2 linked regions of the Methylobacillus flagellatus KT genome follow. The protein of the gene in region 1 interacts with the protein of each later gene in a pairwise test. Links are inferred from orthologs where the notes say so. Each region holds a gene or a part of one and is shown in the gene's direction. Other genes may lie near its edges. The genes, in order: MFLA_RS07850 and MFLA_RS09635.

Region 1 (15,270 bases):
AAGTCAGGCCGTCGACACGGTCGAGGATGCCGCCATGGCCGGGCAACAGGTTGCCGCTATCCTTGAAGCCACCCTGGCGCTTGATCAAAGACTCAAGCAAATCCCCCATAATGCTGAATATCGTCAGTATCCAGAACCCGACAATCAGCAAGGCATTCAGGTCAAATGCGATACATAGGGCTGCCCCGTACAAACTTACGACGACCAGCGCGCCGAGTACACCCTCCCAGGTCTTGCCCGGACTGATATTGACTGCCAGCTTGCGCTTGCCGAAGCGCTTGCCAGCAAAGTAGGCGGCGCTATCGGCAATCCATACCACGAGCATGATGGACAACAACAGCCAAGGGCTGAGCGCGCGCAAACTGACGAGCGCCAGCCACAACGGCAGGACTATCCACCAGCCCGCCAGCATCATGAGATAGATATTCTGTACCCGAGTGCGGCGCCACAACCATATTGGCACCAACACAATCCAGAAGGCTGCGGCCAAGGGCAGCCCCCAGTAGAGTGCATATTCCTGCATGAAAGCGTTTTCAGGCCCATGCCAGAAAGCAAGAAACACTCCGGCAATGGCTGAAGCAGTAATATACAGGTAACGTACAGCGGGTTTGAAGCCGGCCATATGCGCCCATTCCCACAAGCCTATCAAAACACCAGCCAGCATGAGCAGGGACCAGTAGGGCTCGGGCAGCAGAAAAAGTGCTGCCAGGAATGCAGGAATCAGTATAGCGGCAGTGATCAACCGGGTTTTCAGCATATTAATCTGCGACCAACTGCTCGCTCGTGCGACCGAACCGACGCTCGCGTTGCTGGTAGGACACAATCGCTCGCTTGAATTCTGCCTCATCAAAGTCCGGCCACAAGGTCTCGGTAAAATACAATTCGCTATAGGCAAGCTGCCACAACAGGAAATTGCTGACGCGCTGCTCCCCGCCTGTGCGGATGAACAAGTCGGGCTCCGGTGCGTAATGCATGCTCAGGTAGGCAGCCAAATCCTCCTCTGTGAAGCTCTGCGCGAGATCCGGCTTTTCTGCCAGTAGACGCTTCATCGCCTGCATGATGTCCCAGCGGCCACCATAGTTGACCGCGACTGTCAGCGTCAGGCGATCATTGCCGGCTGTCCGTGCCTCGGCCTCGGCAATCTTGGCCACCAAGGCAGGATCGAACCGGGAGCAATCCCCAATCATGCGCAGGCAAATATTATTTTCGTCAAGCTTACCGACCTCTTGCTGCAGTGCTTCCATGAACAGGTTCATCAAGAAGCTGACTTCATCCGCAGGACGGCGCCAGTTCTCGCTGCTGAACGCAAACAGGGTCAAGTATTTCACGCCATGGTTGGCACACAGGCGCACGACCTCGCGCACGACCTCAACGCCTCGCTTGTGCCCTGCCACCCGGGGGAGAAAGCGCTTCTTGGCCCAGCGACCATTGCCATCCATGATGATGGCAATGTGCTGGGGAATGTCGCCCGTTATCGGGATAGCCTGGGTGGAGCTGGAAAAAAGTGCCACTCAATGCTCCATGGGATTAGAACAATATAAAACCACTGGCTGCAATCACACAGCCATCAACTCGGCTTCCTTGGTTTGCAGCAGTTTGTCTATTTCCGCGACAAACTTATCCGTGAGCTTCTGCACCTCATCCTGTGCACGGCGCTCATCGTCCTCACTAATCTCCTTGTCCTTGACCAGCTTCTTGAGCGCGTCATTGGCATCGCGGCGTACATTGCGTATCGCCACCTTGGCATTTTCCGCCTCTGAACGGACGACTTTAACCAGGTCGCGGCGACGCTCTTCTGTCAGCATCGGCATGGGAACCCTGATGATATCGCCATTGGTGGCGGGATTGAGGCCTAGGTCTGCATCGCGGATCGCCTTTTCCACCTTGGGCGTCATATTCTTTTCATATGCCTGCACGTTAAGGGTACGTGCATCCCCCAGGCTCACGCTGGCGACCTGATTGATGGCCACCATGGAACCATAATATTCGACCTGCACATGATCGAGCAGACCGGTATGCGCACGACCAGTGCGCACCTTGCTCAGATCAGCCTTCAAGGCTTCTATGGATTTCTGCATTTTCTGTTCTGCAGTGTTTTTTACGTCTTGTATCATGATATCTCCTGCTAAGACATGTATCCGGGCGATCAAGGCAGAACGCGTGTTCCCTCGTCTTCACCCAGCACGACCCGTTTCAGCGCTCCCTGGCGGAAGATGCTGAACACGGAGATTGGTAACTTCTGGTCGCGGCATAGCGTCAAGGCTGTCGCATCCATGACTTTCAAGTTCTTGACGATAGCTTCGTCAAACGTCAGTGTCTTATAGCGCATGGCTTCTGGATTGCGCTTAGGATCATCCGTATACACCCCGTCCACCTTTGTGGCCTTGAGCACGATTTCCGCATTGATCTCCATGCCACGCAGCGCGGCTGCGGTATCGGTAGTGAAGAACGGGTTGCCCGTTCCCGCGCCGAAAATGACTACGCGACCTTCTTCAAGATAGCGGATAGCCTTGCCACGGATATAAGGCTCAGCTACCTGCTCGATATTCAAGGCGGATTGCACACGGCTTACCAGGCCGATATGGCGCATGGCATCCTGCAAGGCCAGGGCATTCATGACTGTCGCCAGCATCCCCATGTAGTCGGCGGTAGCCCTGTCCATCCCTTCTGCTGCTGGCGCGACGCCTCGGAAAATATTGCCTCCACCGATCACCACTGCCACCTCCACGCCGAGATCAACCACCTCCTTGATCTCTTCCACAATCCGGGAAATGGTCGCTCGGTTGATACCGTAGCTGTCGTCGCCCATCAAGGCTTCACCAGAGAGTTTCAATAAAATGCGTTTATAGGCGGGAGTGCTCATGGGGCTCCTTATTGTTATGCAAATTGTGCAAAACGTGAATCATCCCACAAAGACGATTCACGTTCATTGACTACAGGTTAGTCGCAACGAGTGCAATCAACAGTTTACACCTTGGCGGCAGCAGCAACTTCAGCAGCAAAATCGGTGACGACCTTTTCAATGCCCTCACCCACGACATACATGGTGAAAGATGCAATGCTGGCGTTGTTGGCCTTGAGCAGTTGTTCGATGGTCTGCTTGTCATCCTTGACGAAAGGTTGGCTCAGCAAGGTAACTTCCTTGAGGAACTTCTGCACAGTACCGTCAGCAATCTTGTCCAGCATGGCTTCGGGCTTTCCTGCCTCCTTGGCCTTTTCGATGGCAACGCGACGCTCAGCCTCGATCAATTCTGCAGGAATGCCGCTGGCGTCCAGGGACTTAGGCTTAGCTGCAGCGATATGCATAGCAATATCCTTACCCAGGGTTTCGTCGCCACCGACCAGGTCGACCAGCACACCGATCTTGCCACCGTGTACATAACTGACAAGCTTGCCCTTGGCTTCAGTCACTGCGAAACGGCGCACAGTGATATTTTCACCGATCTTGCCGATCAGTTGGGTGCGGATATCTTCCACGCTACCACCGTCGATCTTGAGCGCGGACAAGGCCGCGACATCGGCAGGCTTCTCAGTAGCGGCAGCTTCAGCCACCTGAGCCACAAAGGCAAGGAAGTCTGCATTCTTGGCACAGAAATCAGTTTCAGAGTTGATTTCGACAATCGCACCCAACTTGCCATCCGCCTTGATACTGACGGCCACGACACCTTCAGCAGCCACACGGCCGGCAGCCTTGCTTGCCTTGTTACCAAAACGCACACGCAGGATTTCTTCCGCCCTTGCCATATCGCCTTCTGCTTCCGTCAGCGCCTTTTTGCAATCCATCATGGGCGCATCAGTGCGCTCACGCAACTCCTTGACCATGCTTGCGGTAATTTCAGCCATTGTTTACTCCTTGAACATTATTTTGTTGGCGCGTAGCCAGGTTTCACTTAACCAAATCCGGATACAAAAAAAGGGGGCCAGAGCCCCCTTTTGACAGGGTCTTACTCTGCCGCGACTTCTTCAACTTCGACAAACTCCTCCTCGGAGGCTGCCTTGACGATTTCATTGATGCTCTGGTTACGGCCTTCCAATACCGCGTCAGCAATGCCGCGGGCATAGAGACGAATCGCACGACTGGAGTCGTCATTTCCGGGAATGACGTAAGCCACGCCTTCCGGGGAGTTGTTGGTGTCAACCACGCCAATCACAGGAATCCCAAGCTTAGCGGCTTCAGTGACAGCACCACTTTCGTGGCCAACATCAATAATGAAGATTGCATCTGGCAACCCGCCCATTTCCTTGATACCACCGATGGAGCGTTCGAGCTTTTCCACTTCGCGCTTGTAACCAAGGGCTTCCTTCTTGCCGAACTTCTCAATACCACCATCCTGCAAGAGAGCTTCGTATTCGGTCAGACGCTTGATCGACTGCTTGACGGTCTTGAAGTTGGTCAGCATGCCGCCCAGCCAGCGATGATTGACATAGGGGCAACCAGCGCGCTGCGCCTCTTCCTTGATAATGTCGCGGGCTTGACGCTTGGTACCGACAAACAGGATGCGCCCCTTGTTTGCAGACAGTTGGCGGACATACTTCAACGCGTCCTCAAACAGCGGCAGGGTTTTTTCCAGGTTGATAATATGAATTTTGTTGCGTTCACCAAAGATGTACGGTGCCATCTTGGGATTCCAGTAGCGTGTCTGGTGGCCGAAATGGACACCAGCCTCCAGCATTTGACGCATGGTAACGGACATTCTAATCTCCAGTAAGGGTTATTGCTTCCATACACCCAACAACATCCGCATTCTCATGCGGACACCCTGTACGGGGTATATGTGCAGATTTGCAGCCGCCATCACGGCGAAACTGCGGGATTCCATTTGGCAAGCATTATTCCTGCCAAATGGGTGCGGTATGCTACCATAAGCGGCTGTACGAACTCAAGGAAAACCTGGGCGCAAGCCTTGCAATACAATGGCAATCAACATCAAGACCGAACAAGATATCGAAAAAATGCGTGTGGCCTGCAAACTGGCCTCTGAAGTCCTCGATTTTATCACACCCCATATCCAAGCTGGCGTGACCACGGGCGAACTGGATGAGCTGTGCCACGACTACATGGTCAATGTGCAACACACCATCCCCGCCCCTCTCAACTACGCACCCCACGGCCATTCGCCATTCCCAAAATCTATCTGCACATCCGTCAACCACCAGATATGTCACGGCATCCCTGGCGCCAAAGTATTGAAGAATGGGGACATTCTTAATATAGACATCACGGTCATCAAGGATGGCTATTATGGCGACACCAGTCGCATGTTCCATGTCGGCGACATTTCGATCCAGGCAAAACGCCTATCGGAGGTCACATACGAGTGCATGTGGCTGGGCATAGACCAGGTCAAGCCAGGCGCGACACTGGGAGACATCGGCCACGCCATCCAGACTTATGCGGAAAAACAGGGTTTCAGCGTTGTTCGCGAATTTTGCGGGCATGGTATCGGCAAGAATTTCCACGAAGACCCGCAAGTGCTACATTACGGGCAGCCCGGCAAGGGAGCTGTATTGAAACCCGGCATGATTTTCACCATAGAGCCCATGATTAATGCCGGCAAGCGGGATATCAAGCAGCTTGGCGACGGTTGGACCATCGTCACCAAAGACCACAGCCTTTCGGCCCAGTGGGAGCACACCGTATTAGTCACTGACACTGGGTACGAGGTGTTGACCGTTTCAGCCGGCACGCCTCCGGCACCTGCCTTCATCAATAAATAGCGGTATGCAGCCATCCACACGCGCAGATACCTCCCTTGCACGCCAATGGCGGCAGGAGCTGCAATCCGGTCAGAAGTCATTGAAGCAGGCATTTCTGAACAAGCCGAATGTCAGCCAGCTGTTGCAAGCACAAGCATCCCTGACTGATCGGGTGCTGCGTGGTTTATGGCAAGCATTTGAGCTGGACTCGGAGGCCAGCTTAGTGGCGGTGGGAGGCTATGGCCGCGGCGAGCTGTTTCCCTACTCCGATGTGGACATTCTGATCCTGCTGAGCCATGAAGCCTCCGCATTGACCAATCGCAAGATCGAGGAACTAGTTGGAGTCTTGTGGGATACCGGCCTTGCCATCGGTCACAGCGTCCGCACCCTGAATGAATGCGTCGTCGAGGCACGGGAGGACGTCACAGTACAGACCAATCTGCTTGAGGCGCGTTACTTGTGCGGACATGCTGGCTTGTACGCCGACTTTCTCCATGCGGTCACATCCGCGATGGATGTAGCGAAGTTTTTTGAAGCCAAGGTGGCAGAGCAGCATCAACGCCATGCCCGCTTCAACGATACGGCATACAATCTCGAGCCTAACATCAAGGAAAGCCCGGGCGGGCTACGCGACCTGCAGAACATCATCTGGATTGCGCGTGCCCTCAATCTTGGCAGCAACTGGCGCGAACTGGTCAAGAACCGCATTTTGTCCAAGCACGCCGCGCAACAAGTGCGCCGCCATGAACGCAACCTCCAGATGCTGCGCACACGGCTACATTATTTGGCCAACCGCCGCGAGGACCGCCTGCTATTTGACTTCCAGAATGAACTGGCATCTCAGTTAGGCCTGGTCACGACCAAGCGCAGGCGCGCCAGTGAACAATTGATGCACAGCTTCTACCAGAGCGCCAAGTTCGTCGGCCTGATCAACGAAATATTGCTGCAGGTACTGCATGAGCGCATCTATCCCGAACAGCATACCGTCGTCAGTCTCAACCATCGCTTTGAAGCCGTGAACGGCTTCTTGGAGACTAAAAGCCCGACCCTGCTTTATGATGACCCCTCTGCCATTCTAGAAAGCTTCCTGGTGTTGCAACAGCACCCTGAACTCAAGGGCATGGGCGCGGACCTGTTGCGCGCACTACACCGCACCAAGCACGAGATCACTCCACAGTTCCGCAAGGATGAAAAGAACAAGGCGCTGTTCATGCAGATACTGCAGCAGCCCCAAGGCATTACCCATACGCTGAAACTCATGAACCGCTATGGTGTCCTGGGCCGCTACATTCCAGCTTTTGGGCGTGTATCAGGCCAAATGCAGCATGACCTGTTTCATGTCTATACTGTAGACGAGCACATCCTCAACGTACTGGCCAACCTGCGCCGATTTGCACTGGCGGAGTTTTCACACGAATTCCCGCTGTGCAGCCGCCTGTTCCAGGAATTTCCCAAGCCTCACCTGTTGTATCTCGGCGCCTTGTTCCACGATATCGCCAAAGGACGCGGTGGAGACCATTCCACCCTAGGGGCCGTTGACGCGCGCCGCTTCTGCAAGCAACACAACCTCCCGACCGAGGACGGCGAACTCGTGGCCTGGCTGGTAGAAGCCCACCTGGTCATGTCGAACACGGCGCAGAAATCCGACCTGTCAGACCCAGCAGTGGTAGAAAAGTTTGCACATTATGTCGGCAGCGAATACCGCCTGGTGGCGTTATACCTGCTGACGGTCGCCGATATCCGCGGTACCAGCCCCAGAATATGGAATGCCTGGAAAGGCACTTTGCTCGAAAGCCTATTCCGGGCCACCCAGCGCATCCTGCGCGGAAGCAACCCGGACGACGAACTCAAGGCCCGCCAGCAACAAGCCAAGGAAATCCTCAGCTACTATGGCGTAGTGGAACAAACCTACCAGCCGCTGTGGCAACAATTGGGCCCCGCCTACTTCTTGCGCCATGAAGCCCAGCTGATCGCCTGGAATACCCGGCTGCTGCTCACCCACATCAACACGCTTGTCCCCATCGTACGCGCCAGGCTTAGCCCAGCAGGCGACGGTATCCAGACCATGATCTATATGCCCGATCAGGCCGATATATTCGTCCGCATCTGCAGCTTCTTTGGCCGCCTGGGCTATAACATCGTGGAGGCCAAGGTACACACGACGCAGCATGGCTACGCGCTTGATAATTTTCTAATTCTAGATCAATCAGATAACAAAATAAATTATCGTGACTTATTAAGTTTTATCGAATATGAGCTGACACAAAAACTGCTCAGCAAGGCACCGCCTGACGCGCCGGTGCAAGGTCGTATCAGCCGCCAGGTCAAACATATGCCGATCAAGCCTGAGCTGACCATCCAGCAAGAAGACAATGGCCCCAACACGATATTGGACATCGCCACCAATGACAGGCCCGGCTTGCTCTCACGCATTGCTCATGTTTTGCAGCAACACCATATCCGCCTGCATACGGCAAAAATCAACACACTTGGCAATCGGGTTGAAGACACATTCCTGATCGCAGACCAGTCAGGCCAGCGCTTGACCGCCGAAGTCCTGGCTGCACTCGAAAGATCGTTGCGCACCCAGCTGTAGCGTACCAACAGGCAATAAAAAAGCCCCGCTCCATAGCGGGCGGGGGCTTTTAACATACTACTTGCAGAATCAACCGTGCTTGTAGTGCTTGCGCAGTGGCTTCACCACTTCCCAGTTGCTTTGCAGGCCGACAGGGAACACGACCAGGTCGCCTGGAACGATGCGAACAGGTTCGCCACCCTTAGGGGTCACCAAGATTTCACCTTCCAGGATATATGCAGTTTCCTTGATGCCGAAATCCAATGGGAACTTTGATACTTCCTTTTCCCAGATGGACCAGTTTGCCACACCCAGCTCTTTCAGTTTTTCTTCACTTGGGTTGTGCTCGATAGTAATTTGACTCATTTATAAATCCTTGATTAATCAATAAAAACTGCACGAAAAAACAGCCGTAACAACCGGCTTGCACGAGATTCTAACATGCGACAGTAGTCAGGCATACCTGCCATTGGCAAACGGCAGGTTGGTCAAGCAGTGCCAGGGAATGCCTGATGCTTTCTATTGACTGCAGCTTTTAAAGTCTCCTGGCCAACTGGCTGAATACTTTAAGTGTCTCTTAGACCCTCGCAACGTACCCCTTATGCTACAAGTATAGGGGGGGTACGTTTCTGCAAGTGCTCAACCGACAGCGCGCAAGGCTGGTGCGCTATCGTGACCGCGCACCAGCGGCAATACTTCCTCCCCTACCCGGTATGCCTCTTCCAGGTGCGGTGTGCTGGCGAGGATGAAGGCATCCGCGCCGAGCCTGACCAGGTCATCCAGTCGTTCGGCCACCTGCTCGTAGCTGCCGATGATGCCCTGGGTCTGCCCGCCGCGCAGCAGGCTGAGGCCGGACCAGACGTTGGGATGAATGATGAAGTCGCGATAATCATTGAGCTCCTTCGGCGCAGTGCTACGCTGGCGGCTGGCCCCAACGGAATCGCCGGTTTGCTGGGCGAAACGCTTGTAACGCTCGCGCGCAGCGTCATCGAGGTTTTCAAACCCGCGTCGCACTTCGCGCCAAGCTTCCTCCTCGGTGCGACGCGCAATGATGTCCACCCGTACTGCGCATTTGATCTTGCGACCCAATGCGGCAGTGCGTTCCTTCACTCGATCGAACTTATCGCGCAGCTGGTCGAAAGGCTCCAGCCATGAAAGGTAATATTCCGCATGCTTGGACGCGGAAGCCAGGGCCGCGTCGGACGAGCCTGAGAAGTAAATCTCTGGAAAATCCTGGCCCAGGAGCTGGGCTGGCAGGGCCGCATTCTCCACTTGGTAGAACTTGCCCTGGTAGGAAAAACTGTTCCCGCTCCATACCCCGCGCAATACGTCCAGGAATTCTGTCGTACGCGCATAGCGGTCATCGTGCGGCGCTACATCGCCCCACCACAGCTGGGCAGGCCCCCCGCCACCAGTGATCACATTAAACAGCGCCCGACCACGAGTAGCTCGCTGCAGGCTGGCTGTCATGCGTGCAGCCACGACGGGGTTCAGGAAGCCAGGCTGAAACGCAATCATGAAGCGAAAAGTACTGGTCTCGCGCGCGAGGAACGAAGAAATCGCCCATGGCTCATCCGTCATTGGGAAGGAAGGAATCAATCCGCCTTGAAAACCCGAGATCTCGGCAGCGCGTGCCACCTCAGCGATATAGTCGAGATTAGTAAAACCGTCACCATGACCCCCGCTGAGACCTTTATGCACGATATGGTCGCCCTCTTGCTGTGACCAGTCGCCGCGGTGATGCAGCTTGTTGCGCAGTGAGCTGGGCTCGCCGTGCGTAGGAATTCTCCAGAAAACATCAATTGCCATAATATCTCGACTCCTCTATCAGGCTGCGCGCTGGCTGGCGCCGTTTATCAGGGAACGCAATGACGGCAAGACATACTCGCCGATGCGGTAAGCCTCTTCCAGGCTAGGGACGGCACCAAGGATGAATTGCTCGACCCCCGCATCCGCAAACGCGGCCAACCGCTCAGTGACCTGTTCGAAGCTGCCGACCAGCACGGCGCTAGCGCCGGTACTGGCTGTGGTCAAGCCCTGCCATAATCCTGCGACATTGTTGTCAATGGTCTTTTGGCCGGTCTGCTCGGCATAACGCTTGGCATCGAATACCGCTTCTTCCTCGGTTTCACGCACTAGCACATCCACGCGCAGGCCAATTTGCAAAGCCCGGTGATGGCTGCGTGCCAAGTTGCGTAATTGCGCAATATTGCTGGCTATTTTGTCTAGCGGCTGTGCATCCAGCACATGCACGTCAGCCAGCTTGGCGGAAAGGGCATATGCCTCATCCGTCTCACCAGATAGATAGACGGGCGGAACCTTCTGGCCGGAAAGCGGCCCTTGGAAGCCGCCTTGCAAGACCTGGAAAAACCGGCCATTGAAATCGTATCCGGTCGTGGTGATGACGTTGCGGGCCACAGTGACGAACTCTTCCACCCTGGGGTACAGATCCGCCTGGGCGACGAAGTCGCCTTGCTGCCGGCGCTTTGCCTCGTCAGGCTCCACGCCGATCTGCCAGGCAAAACGGCCTTCGGTAAAGCGCTGGTAGCTCACCGCATTCTTGGCAGCATAGACTGCCGAGCCGCGCGAGGCGTCGAACTCGGCCAGCACGGTGAGGTAGCGTGTGGCACGGCTGAGATAGCCGGCAACAATCCAGGATTCGTCACCCTCCGGGTCGTTCCTGACCTTGATGCCGTCGAACTTGGCGAGTTCCACCGCCTTGGCGATCTGGTGCAAATGGTCGAAATAATTGAATCGCTGACCGCGAGGGTCGGTCACGCCCGGCAGGAAATAGGGTCGGCTATCGGCCCTTTCGCCGCGGATGTGTTTCTCGGCATCAGCATAGCGCCCGTCGCCCGCAGTTGGGACTTGCCAGAAAAATTGAACTGTCATGCATCGTCTCCGCAATCACTCTACTTGAATCCCCTTAGCTCTCGCAGAAACCATGCCATTTGTCTTCAAATCCCATTATTATTTTATGGGAATCTTAAGATGATTGAATTTATTCAACTAATCTTGACCAGCGCTGCCTAGGGACAGTAAGGCGCCATGTCACATCACAGCAAATACAAACCCGAAGTGTCTGTATAACAACAGCCCACCCTTCCAAACTGCTCGAAATCAAACAGTTGATGGCTGGGCAACAATCCAGTCTTTCAGTAGGTTCAGCTCATGAGGATGATGAAATACATGCAGGCATCGGTGCGGAAGCAATTCCTCAAGCGAACCATATCCCCACAAAACAGCAGCAGAAGGCAGGTGATTGACCGCTGCCGCACTCAGGTCCACATCCCGGCCGCCTATCATCAGGGTTTCCTCAGTCACCAGTCCAAGTGCCTTCAGCGCTGCAATCTGCTGCCACTTTTTGATGCCAATATCCCCTCCGCTGACGAACTGGAAATATTGCCTAAGATTGAATCGTTCCAGAATTTTTTCAGCATAGACCTGGGGCTTGGAAGTGCACACAGCCATCATGGCACCAGCAGCATGCAAACCTGCAATGGTGGCATCCACATCCTGATATAACTGGTTCTCTGCATACCCAATGTCGGCATATCGCTCCCGGTATTTCTCCACCAATGCCTTGATCTTCTTCTGGTCACGGCTTCCCGTGATCGAATGAAACGTCTGATCAAGCGGCGGCCCGACGAAAGGACTCAATTCAGCTTCGGTATATGTGCGATATCCGGCATGCTGCAACGCATGATTGATGCAGCGCGCAATTCCCGTCAAGGGATCACTGATCGTGCCATCTAGATCGAAAAGCAGCTTGTCGTAGCGCATTTCCATCATTCAAGGCAAAGCTGCTTTTTCATCGGCCACAAGATGACTGGCAATCTTCCATAGGCCATGTTCAAATGCGAGCACGCGCAAATCGCGGGTTTTCCTCAAGGGGTATTCCGCCCCGCTCGCTGTTTTCTGTCCGGCAGTTTCCCTGTATGACGTCACGACTGCAATATCGGGACGGATAAAGCGAATGGAAGAGATCGAGGATGTACTGCGTCGCGAGGTCACCTGGGGAGAGTGATAGATATTGCGCAAGTACTGAAAAATCTCCTTCCTGCCGTGCTTGAATACGCCGAAGGCATTGATCCAATCTGCATCTTCCGCATAATCCCGAGAGGCGAGCGCGGCGTCAAAATCCGCCCATCCCTGATCCCACCGTGACACGATGGCCTTGATCAGGCTCTCGTGCGCCTCCAACCCGTCATCCGCCATTGCGCTACTCCTTGAAGTTGAACTGGCCTTCGGCATAAAAGTTCGCCAAGGGCTTGCGCGGGGTCGGCTGTTCTCTGGCCTGGATATCCTCGGGCAAGGCCGCCCTTTCCCCCTGCTTGCCGATGGCGATCAATATCTCTACCTGGAAGCCTTCGGGCACCCCCAGGACGGCCGGCGCATTGTCGCGATCGAATCCGCCGATCGCGTGGGTGGCCAAGCCGACATGCACGGCCTGGAACGCCAGGCTGGCCCATGCCGCGCCTGCATCCAGGGAATGGTTGCGCAGGGGCGTCGGCTCGGTATCTCCGTTGCGGATATGGGTTTTCTTGGAGAGCAGCGCCACCAGCACGCCTGCGCGCGAAGCCCAGCGCCGGTTGTTTTCGTTCGCCAACCCCAGCAGCTTGTCCCAGCCTGTACCGCCGTTCTTCGCATAGATAAAGCGCCATGGCTGGGAATTGTTGGCCGAAGGCGCCCAGCGTGCCGCCTCGAACAGGCTGAACAATGCGGCGTCTTCGACCGGTTCCCCGGTAAACGCTCGCGGAGACCATCGGTTCACAAAAATTGGACTGATTTCGTATTCCGTCTTACGCGGATTGATGGGGTACACAGCACTCATCTCATTCATTCCTTTTGATTAATGTTAAAAAACGCGCTTCTACCAACCGCCGGCAGCGCGCTAGAAGGCTATTTCCTATCATCCATATGGCCGGGGCTGCCTGCCGTGCCGTCCCACCACCAGTTGATTGCCCAATCCTGCACGCCGTAATAAAGCGGCAACGTATCCGGCCTGCGCAAACGGTGGTTATAAATAATGTAGTGGTTGACCAGGTAGCGCCACGGCGTCAGGTAATGGCTGTGGATCAAGACTCTGTCCAAGGCCCGGCCAACGACTTGCTGTTCTTCCTGGCTATCGGCGTCTAGCAGCTTCTGGATCAGCTCGTCCACTACTCGCGACTTGACGCCGATGATGTTCTCCGAACCCGGCACGTCAGCATCCTTGCTATTGAAGTTGCGCCACAATTCCACGCCGGGCATGCGATTCTCCCGCAAGGAGACGCTGGTATAGTCATAATTGAAGCCACCCCGCATCAGGCTGCGCGTAGTGGCCGCATCCGATACGCGTTTCTTCACGACGATGCCGAGTTTCTCCATATTGAGGTAAATGACGTCCATGAACGGGCTCGGGGCCCTTGTCGTCGATACCTCAATAACGAAGGGCTCGCCCTGGCTGTTGCGCAGCACGCCGTCGCGGTTATGCCACCCTGCCTCGGCAAACAGCTCCAGCGCTTTGGTCAGGTTATGGCGGATGCTCGACGGCGGCTTGGTGCTGGGCTGCACGAACATCGGCCCGAACACTTCGGGCGGAATCTCGTCACGGTACGGCTCGAGCAGCTTCAGCTCCTCCTCGCTGGGCAAGCCGGTCGCAGCCAGGGGCGTCGTAGCGAAGAAGCTTTGCGGGCGGATGAACTCGTCGGCGAAGATCTTCTGGTTCATCCATTCGAAATCCATCGCATAGTTCAGCGCCTTGCGCACCCGGATATCCTGGAACCGCGCCTTGCGCAGGTTGACCGCATAGCCATTCATGGCCGGCGGATTGCGGTGCGGCACCACTTCCTTGACCAGTTCGCCGCTATCGAAACGCTTGCCTATGTATTGGCAGCACCAGTAGCGCATTTGCGGATCGCTGACGAAGTCGAAGTCGCCGGCCCGCAGCGCGGATACCTGGGTATCCTTGTCCTTGTACAGCTTGAACTCCACCTCGTCGAAATTGAAGCTGCCGCGGCGGACGGCAATGTCATTGCCCCAATAATCCGGATTGCGCTGGTAGATGATGCCCTTGCCGCTGACCGCCTTCTTGATCAGGTAGGGGCCGCTCGCGACCGGGATTTCCAGGCCCAGCTTGTCGAAAGGCACTTTTTCCTGGCCAGGCTGTTCTCCCCATTTGGGCGAGAACACGGGCAGGCTGCCCGCGATAAAAGGCAGGTCTCGCCCTTTCCTGCTGAAGTCGAAGCGCACGGTATGGTTATCCAGCATGATCAGCCCGCTGATTTCCGCAAAATAGGCCTTGAACCGCGGGTTGCTCTTGAGGGCGTCGAACGAGTAGCGCACGTCGCTGGCCGTCACGGCATCGCCGTTGGAAAACCGCGCCTTGGGGTTGATGTGGAAAGTAGCCGAACTGAAATCGTCGGCTACGTGGATATCGTCGGCCAACAAGCCGTACTGGGTATTGGTCTCGTCCAGACTGTACACCGTGAGCGTCTCGAACATCAGCTCGATCAGCCCCGGGGCGGGCTTGCCGCGCCGGCTGAACGGGTTGAATTTGTCGAAGCTGCTGTTCTGGCTGACGACCGCCAACGCCAGCCTGCCGCCGCGCGGGGCTTCCGGGTTGGCATAGTCGAAATGGCTGAAATCGGCCGGATATTTAGGCTCGCCGAACTGGGCGACCGCATGCGCGGCCTGTGCCCGGTCCGGCACATGCAATACGCCGATCAGCAAGAACAGCACCGCCAGCTTCAGCCAGAGCTTGAGGTTGAACATACGGGAGAAAAATCCGGGAGACTAAGAGACTTCATGAAACGGCCTTGTGGTTACAGCGAAGCCTGGACCAGGCTTTGCGTATAAGGATGGCGGGGACGCTCGATCACCTGCTCCGTATCGCCCGATTCCACGATCTCGCCATCCTTGAGCACATATACCCGATGCGCCAACGCATTCACCACAGTCAGGTCGTGCGTGATGAGCAGGTAACTCAGGCGGTATTTCTCCTGCAGGCTTACCAA
Region 2 (14,846 bases), 380 kb from region 1 along the record:
GGGTTTCCGCGTGCCTGGCAACAGGCGCCGAGATCAAGGGCATCAATTACGGCATCAGCTCTGCTTGTGCCACTAGTGCCCATTGTATCGGTGCAGCCGTGGAGCAGATCCAGCTGGGCAAGCAGGATATCGTGTTCGCTGGCGGGGGCGAGGAAGAGCACTGGACGTTGTCCTTCATGTTCGATGCCATGGGTGCATTGTCCAGCAAATACAATGCGACACCAGAAAAGGCGTCGCGCACGTATGACGTCGATCGCGACGGCTTCGTGATTTCCGGTGGCGGTGGCATCCTGGTGGTGGAAGAATACGAGCATGCCAAGGCACGCGGTGCGAAGATCTATGCCGAGATCGTCGGTTACGGCGCGACTTCCGATGGCTACGACATGGTGGCCCCGAGCGGCGAGGGTGCCGAGCGTTGCATGCGCCTGGCCTTGCAAGGCGTTGAAGGGCCGGTGGATTACATCAACACCCACGGCACCAGCACGCCGGTGGGCGATGTGAAGGAGCTGGAGGCGATTCGCGCCGTGTTCGGCGACAGCGGTGTCGCGATTGCCTCCACCAAGTCGCTGTCCGGTCATGCGCTGGGTGCGGCAGGCGTCAATGAGGCGATCTATACTCTGCTGATGATGGAACATCAATTCATCGCCGCTTCGGCCAATATCGACAACCTCGACCCAGCCGCAGAAGGCCTGAATATCGTGCGCGAGCGCATCGATAACGCCAATATACAGACCGCGGTGTCGAACAGCTTCGGTTTCGGCGGTACCAATGCCACCCTGACGTTTTCGCGCAGGCAGCTTGCCTGATCTGATCGAACGGGGCCGCTGGCCCCGTTGTCATGTCGGCGTCTGGAATGTGTATCAAGGGCTGTAGGTATGAAACGCTATGAAAAGCTGGTGCACGACATCGCAACCGCCATCCGCTCCGGCGTGCTCGCTCCAGGCGAGAAACTGCCTTCAGTACGTCAGGCCTGCCTCAATCACAAGCTGAGCCCGGCCACCGTCTTCCGTGCCTATTACGAACTAGAGAACCTGGGCTTGATCCGTGCCCAGCCCAAATCCGGCTATTACGTCAGCAATCATGCCATCAAACAGCTGGCTTCCAAGACTACGCCAGTTCCTGAGCAGGCAAGCACTGTGGTCAGTATCTCCGATATGGTCTTTTCCATCCTTAGCTCGATCAAGGACCCGGAAACGGTGCCGCTCGGGTCGGCTTTCCCCTGGCCTGACCTGTTCCCGTTGGCGCGCCTGTCACGCTCACTGGCCCATGCCACGCGTGACATGGGACCGGCAGCCATCGTCGAGTCGCTGCCACCTGGCAATCACGACCTGCGCCGGCAGATTGCGCGCCGTTACCTTATGCAGGGTGTCGAAGCAGATGTCGATAACATCCTGATCACCAATGGTGCCTTTGAGGCTTTGAATCTTTGCCTTGAGGCGGTGACCCAGCCCGGCGATCTTGTCGCCATTGAGTCGCCGACATTCCACGGGTGTTTGCAGGCGCTAGAACGACTGCAGCTGAAGGCCGTTGAGATCCCGGTAGACCCGGTATTGGGCATGGATCTGGACTATCTGGAAAGCGTGCTGGAGAAGTGCCCGGTACGCGCATGCTGGAGCATGACCAGCTTTCAGAATCCAATGGGCGTTTCCATGCCGGCAGAACGCAAGCAGGTATTGGTTGAGCTACTGACCCGGTACCGGATTCCCTTGATCGAGGATGACGTATACGGCGAGCTCTATTTCGGCATGCAGGAGCACAGGCCGGCCAAGGCTTATGATAGCGAAGGTTACGTCATGCATTGCAGTTCGTTCTCCAAGACCCTGGCGCCAGGATATCGCATTGGCTGGGCACTGTTGCCCAAGCGGTTCGAGCGCAAAGTCGAGCGGCTCAAAGTCATCACCTCCTTATCCACCAGTACGATTGCCCAGGCGGCGATAGCGGATTTTCTGCAGCATGGCGGCTATGACCGTCATCTGCGCAGGCTTCGCACAAAGTTCGAGTTGCAGCAGCATCAATACTTGCACTTGATTGCTCGGTACTTCCCTGCGGAGACGCAGGTCACACGCCCCCATGGCGGATATTTTCTCTGGGTGGACCTGCCGGAAAGAGTCGATGCCCTGGTCTTGTTCCAACGCGCGCTGGAGCAGGGGGTGAGTGTTGCGCCTGGGCCGATTTTCTCAGCCAGGCATCAATGCTGCAATTGCATTCGCATCAATTACAGCAAGCCGGTGGATGCCGAGGTGGAGCAGGCATTCAAGACCCTGGGGCGCCTGATGAGTTCGATTGAGGCAGCAGCGCCGGGCCACTAGATGCAATTGCCTTTCAGGTCGCCGTCTTATTCCTTGATCGTGACGGACTCGATCACGATGTTCTGGAATGGCGCATCGCCACCGTCGGTGGGCATGATGGCGATGCGCTGCACCACATCCATGCCCTTGATCACCCTGCCGAAAACGGTATAGCCCCAGCCAGTTTCGGAGCGCTCGCTGAAGTTCAGCGAGGTATTGTTGGCGAGGTTGATGAAGAACTGGTCGGTGGCGGAATGAGGGTCGCTGGTGCGTGCCATGGCGATGGTGCCCGTCGCGTTGGTCAAGCCGTTGTCAGCCTCGTTTCTGATTGGAGGATGCGTGGGCTTGGGTTCGAAATTGACGTCCAGCCCGCCGCCCTGAATCATGAAGCCTGCGATCACGCGGTGGAAGATCGTGCCTGCGTAATGGCCTTCCTTGGCATAGCGGATGAAGTTGGCCACAGTGTTGGGGGCTTTTTCACTATTGAGGTCGACCACGATCAACCCCTCACTGGTCTGGATTTCAGCCAGCGGCTGTGCCATGGCCGGCATGGCAATCAGGCTCAAAATGATAGGCAGATGCAGAAGTTTGGACAGCATGGAGCAATTCCTCAATGACAAGTTTGGACTGAAGATACGGACAGCGGGGCAAACAAATACACCAGGCCTTCCAGATCGACGTGGTTGAGCGCATAGGTGGCTTGCTGCTGCACAACGGGTTTGGCATGGTAGGCGATGCCACAGCCGGCGGCAGACATCATCTTGAGGTCGTTGGCACCGTCTCCGATCGCGACCACCTGGTCTTGCCGCAAACCCAGCTCCTGGCGGAAGCGTTCGAGGTAATCGGCCTTGGCCTGGGCATCGACGATTGGGCCAAGCAAGCGGCCAGTCAGTCTGCCATCGATGATTTCCAGCGAGTTGGCCTTGGCGACATCCAGGTCCAGCATGGCCTTGACCCGGTCAGCAAAGAAATCGAAACCACCCGATACCAGCATGGTCTTGATATTGTGCCGCTTGCATGCGGAGATCCAGGCTTGCGCGCCCGGCGTCAATTGCAGTCGCTCGTCGATCACGCGCTGCAAAGCTGAAGCCTCTAGTCCCTGAAGCAGCGCTACGCGGCGGCGCAGGCTTTCCGCAAACTCGATCTCGCCGCGCATCGCACTCTCCGTGATTGCCGCTACCTGGGGCTTGAGGCCCTGCATGTCGGCAATCTCGTCTATACACTCGATGGTGATCAGGGTGGAATCCATATCCATGACGGCCAAACCCAGATTGTTCAGCTGATGCTGATCATCGACTAATGCGACGTCAATGTGCTGCTCCTGGCAGAACGCACATAGTGTAGGAGGCATTTCTGACTGGCCGGCCAGTTGGTAGGCATGTTCCCCGACCTGGATGAACTGCTGGTGGCTGGCGCCGAGTAGCTGGTGGATATGGGCCAACTGTTGGAAACCGATTCCCGGGCCCTGGATGACGAGGCGCATATGCAAAAACACTATAAGGTGAACACTGGGCTTCATTATACATGGCTGGCACTGTTGCTGGATTCCATCTCGATGATGCCTATCGTTGCAGCCGTAGGTCTCCGTACTGGCGCAATGCGGGGATTTGCGCGAAAATACGCTATTAGCCCATTACAAAAGTAAAAACATGAATTTGCATGAGTATCAGGCCAAGGCGCTGCTGCAGCGTTATGGCGTGAATGTGCCGCGCAGTCAGGTGGCCGAGACGGCACAGGCAGCAGTGGAAGCCGCGCGGGCCCTCGAAGGCGATGCCTGGGTGGTGAAGGCGCAGGTGCATGCCGGCGGTCGCGGCAAGGCCGGGGGCGTCAAGCTGGTGCGCACTCTGGACGAGGTGCAGGATATTGCCGTCAGCCTGCTTGGCAAGCGTCTGGTCACCTACCAGAATGCACCGGATGGGCAGCCGGTGGAAAAGGTGCTGGTCGAGGCAACCCTGCCAATCGCCCGTGAATTGTATGTCTCCATGCTCGTGGACCGTTCTCTGGAGCGTGTCGTATTGGTAGCGTCGGCGGCAGGTGGTATGGAAATCGAGGAAATCGCCAAGGATAGTCCGGAAAAAATCCTGCAGGAAGTCTGTGATCCGCTGAACGGGCTGGTCGATTACCAGGCACGCAATATCGCATTTGCACTAGGCCTGGTTGGTGACCAGGTTGCGGCGTTCACGCGGCTGGCCAAGGGCTTGTACCGCCTGTTCAAGGAAAACGACCTGGCCTTGCTCGAGATCAATCCGCTGATCGTCACTGCGGAAGGTGCCCTGGTAGCGCTGGATTGCAAGATGAGCGTTGATGATAATGCGCTCTACCGGCGCCGCGAGCTTGCGGAGCAGCGCGACTGGAGCCAAGACGACGCCAAGGAGGCCGAGGCGCACAATGCTGGGCTCAACTATATTGCATTGAATGGCAATATTGGCTGTATGGTGAATGGCGCCGGCCTGGCCATGGCGACCATGGACCTGATCAAGCTGCACGGTGGCGCGCCCGCCAACTTCCTCGATGTTGGCGGTGGCGCAACTGCGACCACGGTGGCGCGTGCGTTCAAGATCATTCTCGCCGACCCCAACGTCAAGGCCATTCTCGTCAACATCTTTGGCGGCATCATGCGCTGCGACATCATTGCCGAAGGCATCATCACTGCTGTCAAGGAGGTGGGGATCGAGATTCCCGTGGTGGTGCGTCTGGAAGGGACCAACGTTGAGCTTGGCCGCAAGATGCTGAGCGAAAGCGGCTTATCCATTATTTCTGCCGCAGGCCTGACAGATGCCGCGCAGCAGGCAGTAGCAGCAGTGAAGGTGTAAACAAGATGGCAATCCTGGTCAACAAGCAAACCAAGGTTCTCTGCCAGGGCTTTACCGGCAAGCAGGGCACATTCCATTCCGAGCAGGCATTGGCTTATGGCACCCAGATGGTAGGCGGGGTCACGCCCGGCAAGGGCGGTCAACGCCATCTCGACCTGCCCGTTTTCAATACCATGCGTTCTGCAGTACGTGAAACAGGTGCCAATGCGTCGGTGATCTACGTGCCTCCCGCATTTGCCGCGGATTCCATCCTGGAAGCCTGCGATGCCGGCATCGAGCTGATCGTCTGCATTACCGAGGGTATCCCGGTGCTGGATATGCTCAACGTCAAGGCGGCACTCCAGGCCAACGGCGCCCGGCTGGTTGGTCCCAACTGTCCTGGCGTGATCACGCCGGATGAATGCAAGATCGGCATCATGCCCGGCAGCATCCACCTGCGCGGCAAGGTCGGCATCGTATCGCGCTCGGGCACCTTGACCTATGAGGCCGTGCACCAGACGACGGCGCTGGGCCTGGGACAGTCCACCTGCGTGGGCATAGGCGGCGACCCAATCCGCGGCATGAACTTCATCGATTGCCTGGAGCTGTTCGAGGCTGATCCGGAAACCGAGGCGATCATCATGGTGGGCGAGATCGGGGGCAGTGATGAGGAAGCAGCGGCGGAATATATTAAGCAATACGTGACCAAGCCAGTAGCGGGCTATATTGCCGGTCAGACGGCACCAGCAGGCAAGCGCATGGGACATGCCGGTGCGATTATTTCCGGAGGTAGCGGTAAGGCCGAGGACAAGATCAGGGCATTGGAGCAAGCCGGGGTCGTGGTGGCCAGCTCGCCGGCGGGGCTGGGTGAAGCGGTCCAGGTTGCAATCCAGGCCAAGCAATGAGATATCAAGCGGGTTATTTGGTTTCAATTCATCAGCCATGGAAATCTCTATGTTGCGTCGATTAACTGTTGCTCTGTTTTGCAGCGTGCTGCTGGGCGTGGTGGCATTGCCCGCCCTTGGAAAGGAGCAAGTGCCTTATCTCCTGACTGTCTCGTCCAAGGGTGATCTCGCCACCGTAAAATCGTTGCTCAATAGCGGGGCCGATCCCAATACCAGGGATGCAGAAGGCATTACCGCCCTGATGTACGCAGCGCGCAAGGATAAGGCAGATGTCGCACGGGTCTTGCTCGAAAAGGGCGCTGACGTGAATGCCACGGATGCTGGCGGGTGGACGGCCTTGATGTTTGCCGCCAAGAAGAACTTCATTGATACCGCCAAGGTGTTACTCGAGTATGGCGCGGATGCCAAGGTACGCGACGAATCCGGTTGGAGCGCGCTGGGCATGGCGGCAACGTCCGGTTATAGTGAAATGGTAGGCTTGCTGGTGCAGCGGGGTATAGATCCCAGCAGCAAGAGCGACGATGGCAAGAGCATTCTCATGTATGCCGCCAGAAATGGTGACATTGATACTATCAATACCCTGCTGGCGCAGGGTGCAGACATTGCCGCACGCGACCGTTTTGGCCTGACTGCGCTCATGTATGCGGCACGAGAGGGCAATGTGGAGGCTACCGCACTGTTGATCGACAAGGGAGCCAAGGTGGATGCACAGGACAAGACCAAATGGACTGCGCTGTCCTGGGCTGTCAAGAAGTCGCAGGAAGGTACCGCCAGGCTATTGATCGAGAGGGGTGCCAACGTCAACCACAAGGACTCCGAAGGCACGCCCATCCTGCAATATGCAGTGAGCGAAGGCAATGTGGAGCTGGTCAAGCTGTTGCTGGCCAACGGTGCCGACGTCAAGGTCAAGGACCAGTATGGCCTGACCGCACTGGTGTATGCCATGAAAGGCAAGAAACCCGAAATCGTGCAGTTGATCAAGGATGCAGGTGGTAGCTATTAAGAAGCGACGCTACACTGGTAGCGGTATTGCCGTGGACGGCAGTATTCTGCAACCTGCAGGCTCGAGACGATGAAAATCGCGATCGCTCAAATCAATGCCACGGCCGGCGACCTGACAGGCAACGCCGCCAAGATCGTCGAACAGGCCCGGCGTGCCGAAGCGGCCGGGGCGACTTTGCTGCTCTGTCCCGAGCTGGCATTGTCGGGGTATTCACCCGAAGACTTGTTGTTGCGAGATGATTTTTACCACGCCTGCGAACGCGCGCTGTATGCCTTGGCACAGGAGCTTCCCGCCACATTGACCGTGGTTGTCGGCCATCCACGCAAATATCTCGGCAACCGCTATAACGCAGCTTCGGTGCTCGAAGCGGGGCGAATCTGCCATACCTATCACAAAGCATTACTGCCCAACGACAGCGTCTTCGACGAAGTACGCTACTTCAGCGAAGGTAGCGAAGCCCTGGTTATCAATCACCTGGGCTGCAAGCTTGGTATCGTGATCTGTGCCGATGTCTGGGCGCCCGAACCGGCCCGCCGTGCTCGCGATGCGGGCGCGACCGTGTTGCTGGTGCTCAATGCCTCGCCCTATCATATCGGCAAGCAACAGGAACGCTATGCAGTAGTGCGTGACCGCATCAAGGAAACCGGGTTGCCCGTGGTCTATGCCAACCTGGTTGGCGGCCAGGATGAGCTGGTTTTCGACGGCGCTTCCTTCGTCATGAATGATGAGGGGGCATTGACTCAGCAACTGCCGTCCTTTGATGAGGCATTGGGCATCGTATCCTTCAGCGATGGGGCGCCTGAGCCCGCGGAGATTCATCCTCTGCCCGGGCTGGAGCCAGCGGTTTACCAAGCGTTGAGCCTGGGGTTCCGCGACTATGTATTGAAGAACAATTTCCCGGGCGTACTGCTTGGCTTGTCTGGCGGCATCGACTCCGCCTTGACGCTGGCGATTGCCGTGGATGCGCTGGGCGCTGGCAAGGTGCAGGCGGTGATGATGCCATCGGCATTCACGGCTTCCATCAGCCTGGAAGATGCCCAGGCAATGGCAGCAGGACTCAATGTGCGGTATAGCGAGATTGCGATCGGTCCCGTATTCGAGTCATTCTGCGCAGCTTTGGCGCCGGAGTTCGCCGGCAGGCCCTTCGACACTGCGGAGGAAAACCTGCAGGCACGCATTCGCGGTACCTTGCTGATGGCGCTTTCGAACAAGTTCGGCAGCATGGTGGTGACCACCGGCAACAAGAGCGAGACTGCGGTAGGATATTCGACATTGTATGGGGATATGGCGGGCGGTTTTGCCTTGCTCAAGGATGTTTCCAAGACATTGGTCTATCAGCTGGCCAAATACCGGAATACGATCAGCCAGGTGATTCCCGAGCGTATCATCCTGAGGCCGCCGTCGGCGGAATTGCGCCATGGGCAGACAGACCAGGACAGTCTCCCGGATTATGCGGTACTGGACGGTATCATGGAGGCATATGTCGAAAATGATTACAGTTGGGAGGAAATCCTGGCGCTGGGCTACCGGGAGCAGGATGTGCTCCGCGTGACCCGCTTGGTTGACCGTAACGAATACAAGCGGCGCCAGGCACCTATCGGTGTCAGGGTGACCAAGCGAGGTTTTGGCAAGGACAGGCGCTACCCATTGACCAACAAATTCGTGTTCAATAGATAGCTTCAAGACGGAAACAACCAGGAAAAGGAACAAGCGATGAAAAAAATTGAAGCAGTAATCAAGCCATTCAAGCTCGACGAGGTGCGCGAAGCGCTATCCGAGATCGGGGCAAACGGGTTGACGGTGACCGAGGTGAAGGGATTCGGCCGCCAGAAAGGGCATACCGAACTCTACCGCGGTGCGGAGTATGTGGTGGACTTCCTGCCCAAGATCAAGGTCGAGCTGGTGGTGACCGACGATGTCGTGGATGCAGCAGTGGAGTCCATCATCAAGGCAGCACGTACCGGCAAGATTGGCGACGGCAAGATTTTCGTGACTCCCGTGGAGCAGATTATCCGTATCCGTACCGGGGAGACCGATGAGGCAGCCATCTAAACGCTATTTCATTGGCCTGTAAGCTGCCGCGAGTGGAGGGTGAACCTGCATGATCAAGATCAAGCAAATGCTGCATACCGGCATTATCGTGTCCGATATGGAGCGTTCCCGCGCTTTCTATGAGGGCCTGCTCGGCCTGAAGCCCAGCGACAAGCGTCCCCCATTGAGCTTTGATGGGGCCTGGTACGACATCGGCATCAACCAGTTGCACCTGATGGTGGTGCCAAACCCCTATGCCGGTGCGGAGCTTCCCGCCCATGGTGGCCGAGATTACCATGTGGCCTTTGCCGTGGATGACGTGATGGAAGTCAAGCAGGTACTGGACCAGGCGGGTGTGGCGTACACCATGAGCATGTCCGGGCGGGCGGCATTGTTCTGTCGTGATCCCGATGGCAATGCGCTGGAATTCTCTGCAGTCAAGATGGATTGATCAGGGTATTCATCATGCTTGACTAGCCAGGCGCAGAGCTGGCTGCTGTTGTCGAGCGCAAATAAAAAGCCTGGCGTCGTCAGGCTTTTTATTTGCGGAATGCTAATGTTTTTCTTGTTTACGGCTGATCAGCATGCCGGCCACGATCAGCGCCAGTACGATGCCTTGTGCAGCCAATGTCTGGATGGTGGGGTGTATGCCCAGCAACGGTAGGCTGATGAAGTGTAGGCGGTCTGCTGCCACGATGCCAGCTTCTTGCAGGGCGGCGAAGCCATTGCCCGCGAACACAACGGCCATCAGGGCCAGCAAGCCTGCCGTGGCAGCAAAGAACTTGCCCAGCGGCAGGCGGACGCTGAATTTGAGGATGGCCCAAGATAACAGCGCCAGCAGGACGGCGGCAGCGACGATGCCGGCTACCACAGCGCCCTGGCCTTCCGTTCCGGCCTGTGTCCACAACGCCTGGTAGAACAGGATGACCTCAAACAGCTCTCGATACACCGCGAGGAACGAAACCCCGGCAATAGCCCACCAGGTGCGTTTGTTGAGGGCTGCGTTAACATGATCGCTGATAAATTGCTGCCAGGCGTGGGCGTGTGATTTGCTATGCAGCCAGTAGCCCACGTACAGTAGCATGGCAGCCGCAACCAGCGCGGTGATACCTTCGGTCATTTCACGGCCTGCGCCGGAGATGGTGAGCAGGTAGCTTGCAACGAACCAGGTGATGCCGCCCAGAACAATGGCCAATATCCAGCCAAGGTGGAAATAGGGTAGGGCGTCGCGCCTGCCGGTCTTGCTGATGAATGCGCTCAATGCCGCCAGGATCAGGATGGCTTCCAGACCTTCGCGCAGCAGGATCAATAGCGAGCTGACAAATGCGGTGGCGCCGATGAGGCTGCCAGATGCCAATCTTTCATCGGCTTCGTCCAGCAGGTCATTGATCTGGTTGATGAGAGTTTCGACGTCTTCAGCACTGGCTTTGCCTGCAATGGCGCTGCGCAGGTCCATCATGTGGCGCTCGATATCGAGGCGGAGCGGCTTGTCGATGTTGTCCAGGCTGTTTTCCACCAGCTCGAAGCCTTCGAGATAGGCGCTGATGGCGTGCTGGCGTGCACTGGACTCATCCCCTTTGCGATAAGCGCTCAGCGTGGCTTCGAGCTTGTCACGCGAGATATTGAGCGGGTTGACAGCAACTGCCTGCAGCGCAGACGGCTGAGCGGTGAGATATGCCTGCACATCGCTGAGGCCGGCCTGTTCAAGTTCGGCGGGAGCCTGCATCACCAATTGCTTCAGGTTACCCAGTTCAGCCTTGCCTCGCCCTTGCTGCCATGCGGCTTTGCCAGCGGCCTTTTGTGCATCGGTCGCACGCAGGCTGCTTACATAGAATGCCAGGCTCCACCGGTCGGCCTCGGGCAACTGCGCATAGGATTGCATCGGGGTGCCGTTGACGCCTAGGGTGATGGTATTGTACAAGCCGTAAATGCTGCGCATGCGCATGCGGTCCTGATCGTGGAAGTTGCTGGGTTCTGGCTCCAGCCCCTTTGCCAGCGGGCCATCGCCGTGGCCGTTGGCACCATGGCATGCTGCGCAGGTTTCGCCGAACAATTGCGCGCCGCGGTTGAGGTCCGGGATATCCTTGGGCGCAACGGTGACCTTGTATGCCTGGATGACGGCAAGGCGCAGGCGATTGGCTGTCGCCGAGACGGCATCGCCTTCCGCTTTTGCCAGAATTTGTTCGCGCAGTGTTGCCGCTTGCTCAAGTAGCTCCGCCTGCTGGGCTACGGCGGGCAGTTCCGAAATCAAGTTGGCAGACTGGGTAGCGAATTCGAGCTGTTCTTCATACTCCTCGGGATTGAGTATCTTGCCGTCTTGCACGAATTCAGGGTAGTCCACACTCACATAATCCAGCATATGGACTGCCGTCTGTGCTTTTTCCTCATCGGTGACGGCGTGGGCATGAGGGCAGCCGACCAGCCAGATCATGCTGCCGAGTACAAGCATCTGCAAGGAGGACAGCAAGCGGGTCAGGGGAGTGGACGTCATGAGTGCTAACCTTGTGTAATGCGGGTGCGGAAAACTCCGTATTCTATCAATTTATGCCTAGCCAGTCCTGGCGTAGTTGATCCTGTTGCGCGTTGCGCTTGTCGTTCAGGGCAAGCGTGATGTTGGCCAGCGCATGGTCGTGCGGCTTGATGGCGGTCACCATTAGTTCGTCACGACGGAAGAAATGCAGGCTGATCTGTTGACGGCCGCGCTTGAGTATCCGCTGGAGGCTATTGGCGCTGGCCTTGAGGTTGTCATGAGCGATGATGACATCGCCTGCGGCCAGCCCTGCCAGTTCTGCTGCGCTGCCGCTGAGCACATGGCTGATGCGGGTGTCATCGCTTGCGAGCTGCATGCCCAGCCATTGGCGCACTAGGTCGGCATCGGAAAGGCTGGGGCCAGTGAGCCTGATGCCGAATTTCAACAACAGCTTTTCCAGTGGAGGATCCTCGCAGCCCTGTACACAGTCGCGGAAAAGCGCGGTCAGCTTTTCGCCACAGGTTTCCTGGATCAAGCCCTGTATGCTGCCCTCGGCCACAAACATGCCTTGCTTGAAGCCTTTCCATAATGCCAGCATGACTTCGTCGAGCGAATGGCCTTTCAGCCGCAGGCTGAGGTCCATTGCCAGCGCCACCAGCGATCCCTTGAGGTAATAGCTGATCTGGCTGTTGGGCGTGTTTTCATCCGGCTTGTATAGCTTGATCCAGGCATCAAAGCTGGATTCCTCTAACGCCTGCACCCGGCGCCCCGGCGTGCGCAGGTAGCGCGTGATATCCTTGCTCAACGCGGCGAGGTATTCCTGCTCGCTCATGAGGCCGCTGCGCACCAGCGCCAGGGTATCGTAATAGGCGGTGAACCCTTCGAATACCCATAGGAGTCGGGTATACGACTCGCGGCCGAGATCCGGATTGGCAAACGCGGCAGGGCGGATGCGCTTGACGTGCCAGGCATGGAAGTATTCATGGCTGCATAGACCGAGAAAATCCTGGTATTGCTGCCTGTCGTGCTGTTCATGCTTCACTGGCAGCCAGCTGCGCGGGCAGATCAGGCTCGTGGAGTCGCGATGCTCCAGGCCGCCATACTGGTTGTCGGCCGCAGCATAGAGCAGGAAATCGTAACGCTTGAACGGCGCTTCGCCAAAAAAGCGGATATGGTGCTCGCAGATTTTCTTGAGGTCGCGGCTGATGGTCTTGATATCCGCTTCGTGCCTGCCCGAGACGACCAGTCGATGCGGTACGCCCATGGCCTTGAACTCCGCAATGGCCAAGTCGCCGATTTCGACCGGATAATCTATCAGTGCCTGGTAGTCGTTGGCCTCATACAGGCCGAAGCCATTCGTATCGGTTTTGCGGGCTGGCAGCGTGGTGGCGATGGACCAGCCTGCATAGGCCTTGCCCGGGTGGTGGATCTCGACGCTGCAGGGTTCCTGCTCTTGTCCTGCGACTTGCAGGAATAAACTGCTGCCGTTGAAGTAGGCGCGGGTGTGGTCGAGGTAGGCAGTGCGTACCGAGAGGTCGTAGGCATACACTTGGTAACGGACAACGAGCGGGTGCTTGCAGGGTGCTGCGATCCAGGTGTTTTTGTCGATCTTCTGCAGCCTGATATCTTGCCCATGGCTGCTGGCACTGATCCCGACGATGTGACGTGCGAAATCCCGGATCAAGTAGCTGCCAGGTAGCCAGGCTGGCAACGACAGGCGCTGGCCTTCGGCTGCCGGGTGGGCAATATGGCACTCCAGTTCGAACAAGTGGCTTTGCGGCGTCTCGAAACGCACGTCATAGTGGATTTTGTGTTGCTTCATGGGCAGTAAGCTCAGTCAGGTCAGTCTTGCAGATGGAAAAAGCCCGCAGCGCGGCGGGCTTTTGTATGCCGGGCAAGAATCGGCGGTGATTACTTTGCAGCCGTGGCGCCGGCTGGCGCCTCGATCTTGGCCTTGCTGCGCAGGTCGGTCAGGAGTTTTTCCAGGTTGCGCTGCTGCAGCTGTTTCTGCAGGCCGTCCTTGACATCGTCATAGGATGGCGGCTGTGTGGCGCGGGTGTCTTCCAGCTTGATGACATGCCAGCCGAACTGGGTCTGCACCGGTGTCGTGGTGTACTTGCCTTTCTGCAACTTGACGACTGCATCGCTGAAAGGTTTCACCATGCCTGCTGCGGAAAACCAGCCCAGATCGCCGCCTTTTTCCTGAGAGCCGGGATCCTTGGATTTTTCCTTGGCCAGCTTAGCGAAGTCACCGCCCTTGCCGAGCTGGGCAATGATATCCTTGGCCTCGGCTTCGGTCGATACCAGGATGTGGCGTGCGCTGTATTCCTTGTCGCCCAGCTCCTGTTTGTATTTTTCGTACGCGAGCTTGATGTCAGCCTCGCTCACAGGGTTTTTCTTGATGTAATCCTGCAGGAAGGTGTTGACCAGCAGTTCACGACGGGTTAGCTCTTCCTTGGCTAGGTAGTCCGGCTGCTTGTCCAGGCCAGTGCGCTGCGCTTCCTGGTAGATCAGTTCACTGCCGATCAGCTTGTTGATGATGACATTTTTGACATTGTCGTCTACCGTTTGACCGCGGGAAGAGGCTTCCTTGGCAATGTAGTCATACAGAGATTGCTTGATGGGCTTGCCATTGACTGTGGCAACACTGCCGTTTGTGCCGGCAGCAAAAGCGGGTTGTAGCATACCAAATGCGACCGTGGCAATCAGGGCGCTGGTTGTAAGTTTCATGAGAATTCCTTGGCTGGTTAAAATGGATGTCATAAAGTTGAGGGTGATAAAGTATCAGTCGATTGTGACAACAGGAGGATCATCTGTTGCAATTGCCTGGATACTGAGCGCGTGTATTTTGTGCGGTATCAGGTCGCCCAGCATGGCATAGACCTGGCGATGCCGCATGACCTGCGACTTGCCGGAAAATTCCGCGCTGGCAATGGTCAGGAAAAAATGCCCGCCGCCGTTGTTGCCTGCGTGGCCCTTGTGCAGGGCGCTATCGTCACGGATTTCCAGCATGGTAGGCGAGAGTGCCGAGAGTCGGTTGCGGATTTCTTCTATCAGGGTCATGCAGGCAAGGTTTTGCGAAAAGGTTTGACTGTGACAGCGGAATATACCCCTGCGTTCACAAATGGATCCTCATTGGCCCAGGCCTGCGCCGATTCCAGACTGTCAAACTCGGCCACAATCAGGCTGCCGGTGAATCCTGCAGGACCCGGATCATTGCTGTCGATCGCGGGAAAGGGGCCAGCCAGCAGGAGGCGACCTGCATCCTGAAGAGCCTTCAGGCGCTCAAGGTGGGGAGGGCGGGCAGCCAGGCGTTTTTCCAGGCTGCCGGGAACGTCTTCTGCAATGATGGTATAC

The links.
Region 2: the proteins of MFLA_RS07850 (region 1) and MFLA_RS09635 interact in binary tests that used the Escherichia coli proteins (3 or more experiments, as listed by UniProt). The link is inferred for Methylobacillus flagellatus KT from one-to-one orthologs.

Annotation. Positions count from the first base shown.
Region 1 is NC_007947.1:1,630,642-1,645,911, forward strand. The notes cover bases 5,413-8,507. They hold MFLA_RS07850 ([protein-PII] uridylyltransferase), read left to right. Parts: upstream 5,413-5,722; coding sequence 5,723-8,293; downstream 8,294-8,507. Other genes in these bases: map (type I methionyl aminopeptidase), read left to right, coding at 5,413-5,718; MFLA_RS07855 (cupin domain-containing protein), read right to left, coding at 8,363-8,507. In the rest of the region: MFLA_RS07815 (phosphatidate cytidylyltransferase), read right to left, coding at 1-757; MFLA_RS07820 (isoprenyl transferase), read right to left, coding at 759-1,511; frr (ribosome recycling factor), read right to left, coding at 1,557-2,114; pyrH (UMP kinase), read right to left, coding at 2,147-2,863; tsf (translation elongation factor Ts), read right to left, coding at 2,968-3,843; rpsB (30S ribosomal protein S2), read right to left, coding at 3,945-4,694; more of map, read left to right, coding at 4,915-5,412; more of MFLA_RS07855, read right to left, coding at 8,508-8,638; MFLA_RS07860 (LLM class flavin-dependent oxidoreductase), read right to left, coding at 8,912-10,081; MFLA_RS07865 (LLM class flavin-dependent oxidoreductase), read right to left, coding at 10,100-11,164; MFLA_RS07870 (HAD hydrolase-like protein), read right to left, coding at 11,393-12,064; MFLA_RS07875 (SgcJ/EcaC family oxidoreductase), read right to left, coding at 12,065-12,490; MFLA_RS07880 (nitroreductase family protein), read right to left, coding at 12,495-13,106; MFLA_RS07885 (extracellular solute-binding protein), read right to left, coding at 13,175-15,028; MFLA_RS07890 (ABC transporter ATP-binding protein), read right to left, coding at 15,079-15,270.
Region 2 is NC_007947.1:2,016,365-2,031,210, reverse strand. What follows is about bases 7,700-10,370. They hold MFLA_RS09635 (P-II family nitrogen regulator), read left to right. Parts: upstream 7,700-8,701; coding sequence 8,702-9,040; downstream 9,041-10,370. Other genes in these bases: MFLA_RS09625 (cytochrome c/FTR1 family iron permease), read right to left, coding at 9,573-10,370; MFLA_RS09630 (VOC family protein), read left to right, coding at 9,090-9,470; MFLA_RS09640 (NAD+ synthase), read left to right, coding at 7,700-8,665. In the rest of the region: fabB (beta-ketoacyl-ACP synthase I), read left to right, coding at 1-806; MFLA_RS09670 (PLP-dependent aminotransferase family protein), read left to right, coding at 876-2,309; MFLA_RS09665 (peptidylprolyl isomerase), read right to left, coding at 2,336-2,887; phosphoserine phosphatase SerB, read right to left, coding at 2,899-3,771; sucC (ADP-forming succinate--CoA ligase subunit beta), read left to right, coding at 3,938-5,101; sucD (succinate--CoA ligase subunit alpha), read left to right, coding at 5,107-5,985; MFLA_RS09645 (ankyrin repeat domain-containing protein), read left to right, coding at 6,035-6,988; more of MFLA_RS09640, read left to right, coding at 7,058-7,699; more of MFLA_RS09625, read right to left, coding at 10,371-11,510; MFLA_RS09620 (M61 family metallopeptidase), read right to left, coding at 11,557-13,311; MFLA_RS09615 (peptidylprolyl isomerase), read right to left, coding at 13,401-14,252; MFLA_RS09610 (BolA family protein), read right to left, coding at 14,274-14,552; MFLA_RS09605 (YciI family protein), read right to left, coding at 14,549-14,846. UniProt on the Escherichia coli protein: P-II indirectly controls the transcription of the glutamine synthetase gene (glnA). P-II prevents NR-II-catalyzed conversion of NR-I to NR-I-phosphate, the transcriptional activator of GlnA. When P-II is uridylylated to P-II-UMP, these events are reversed.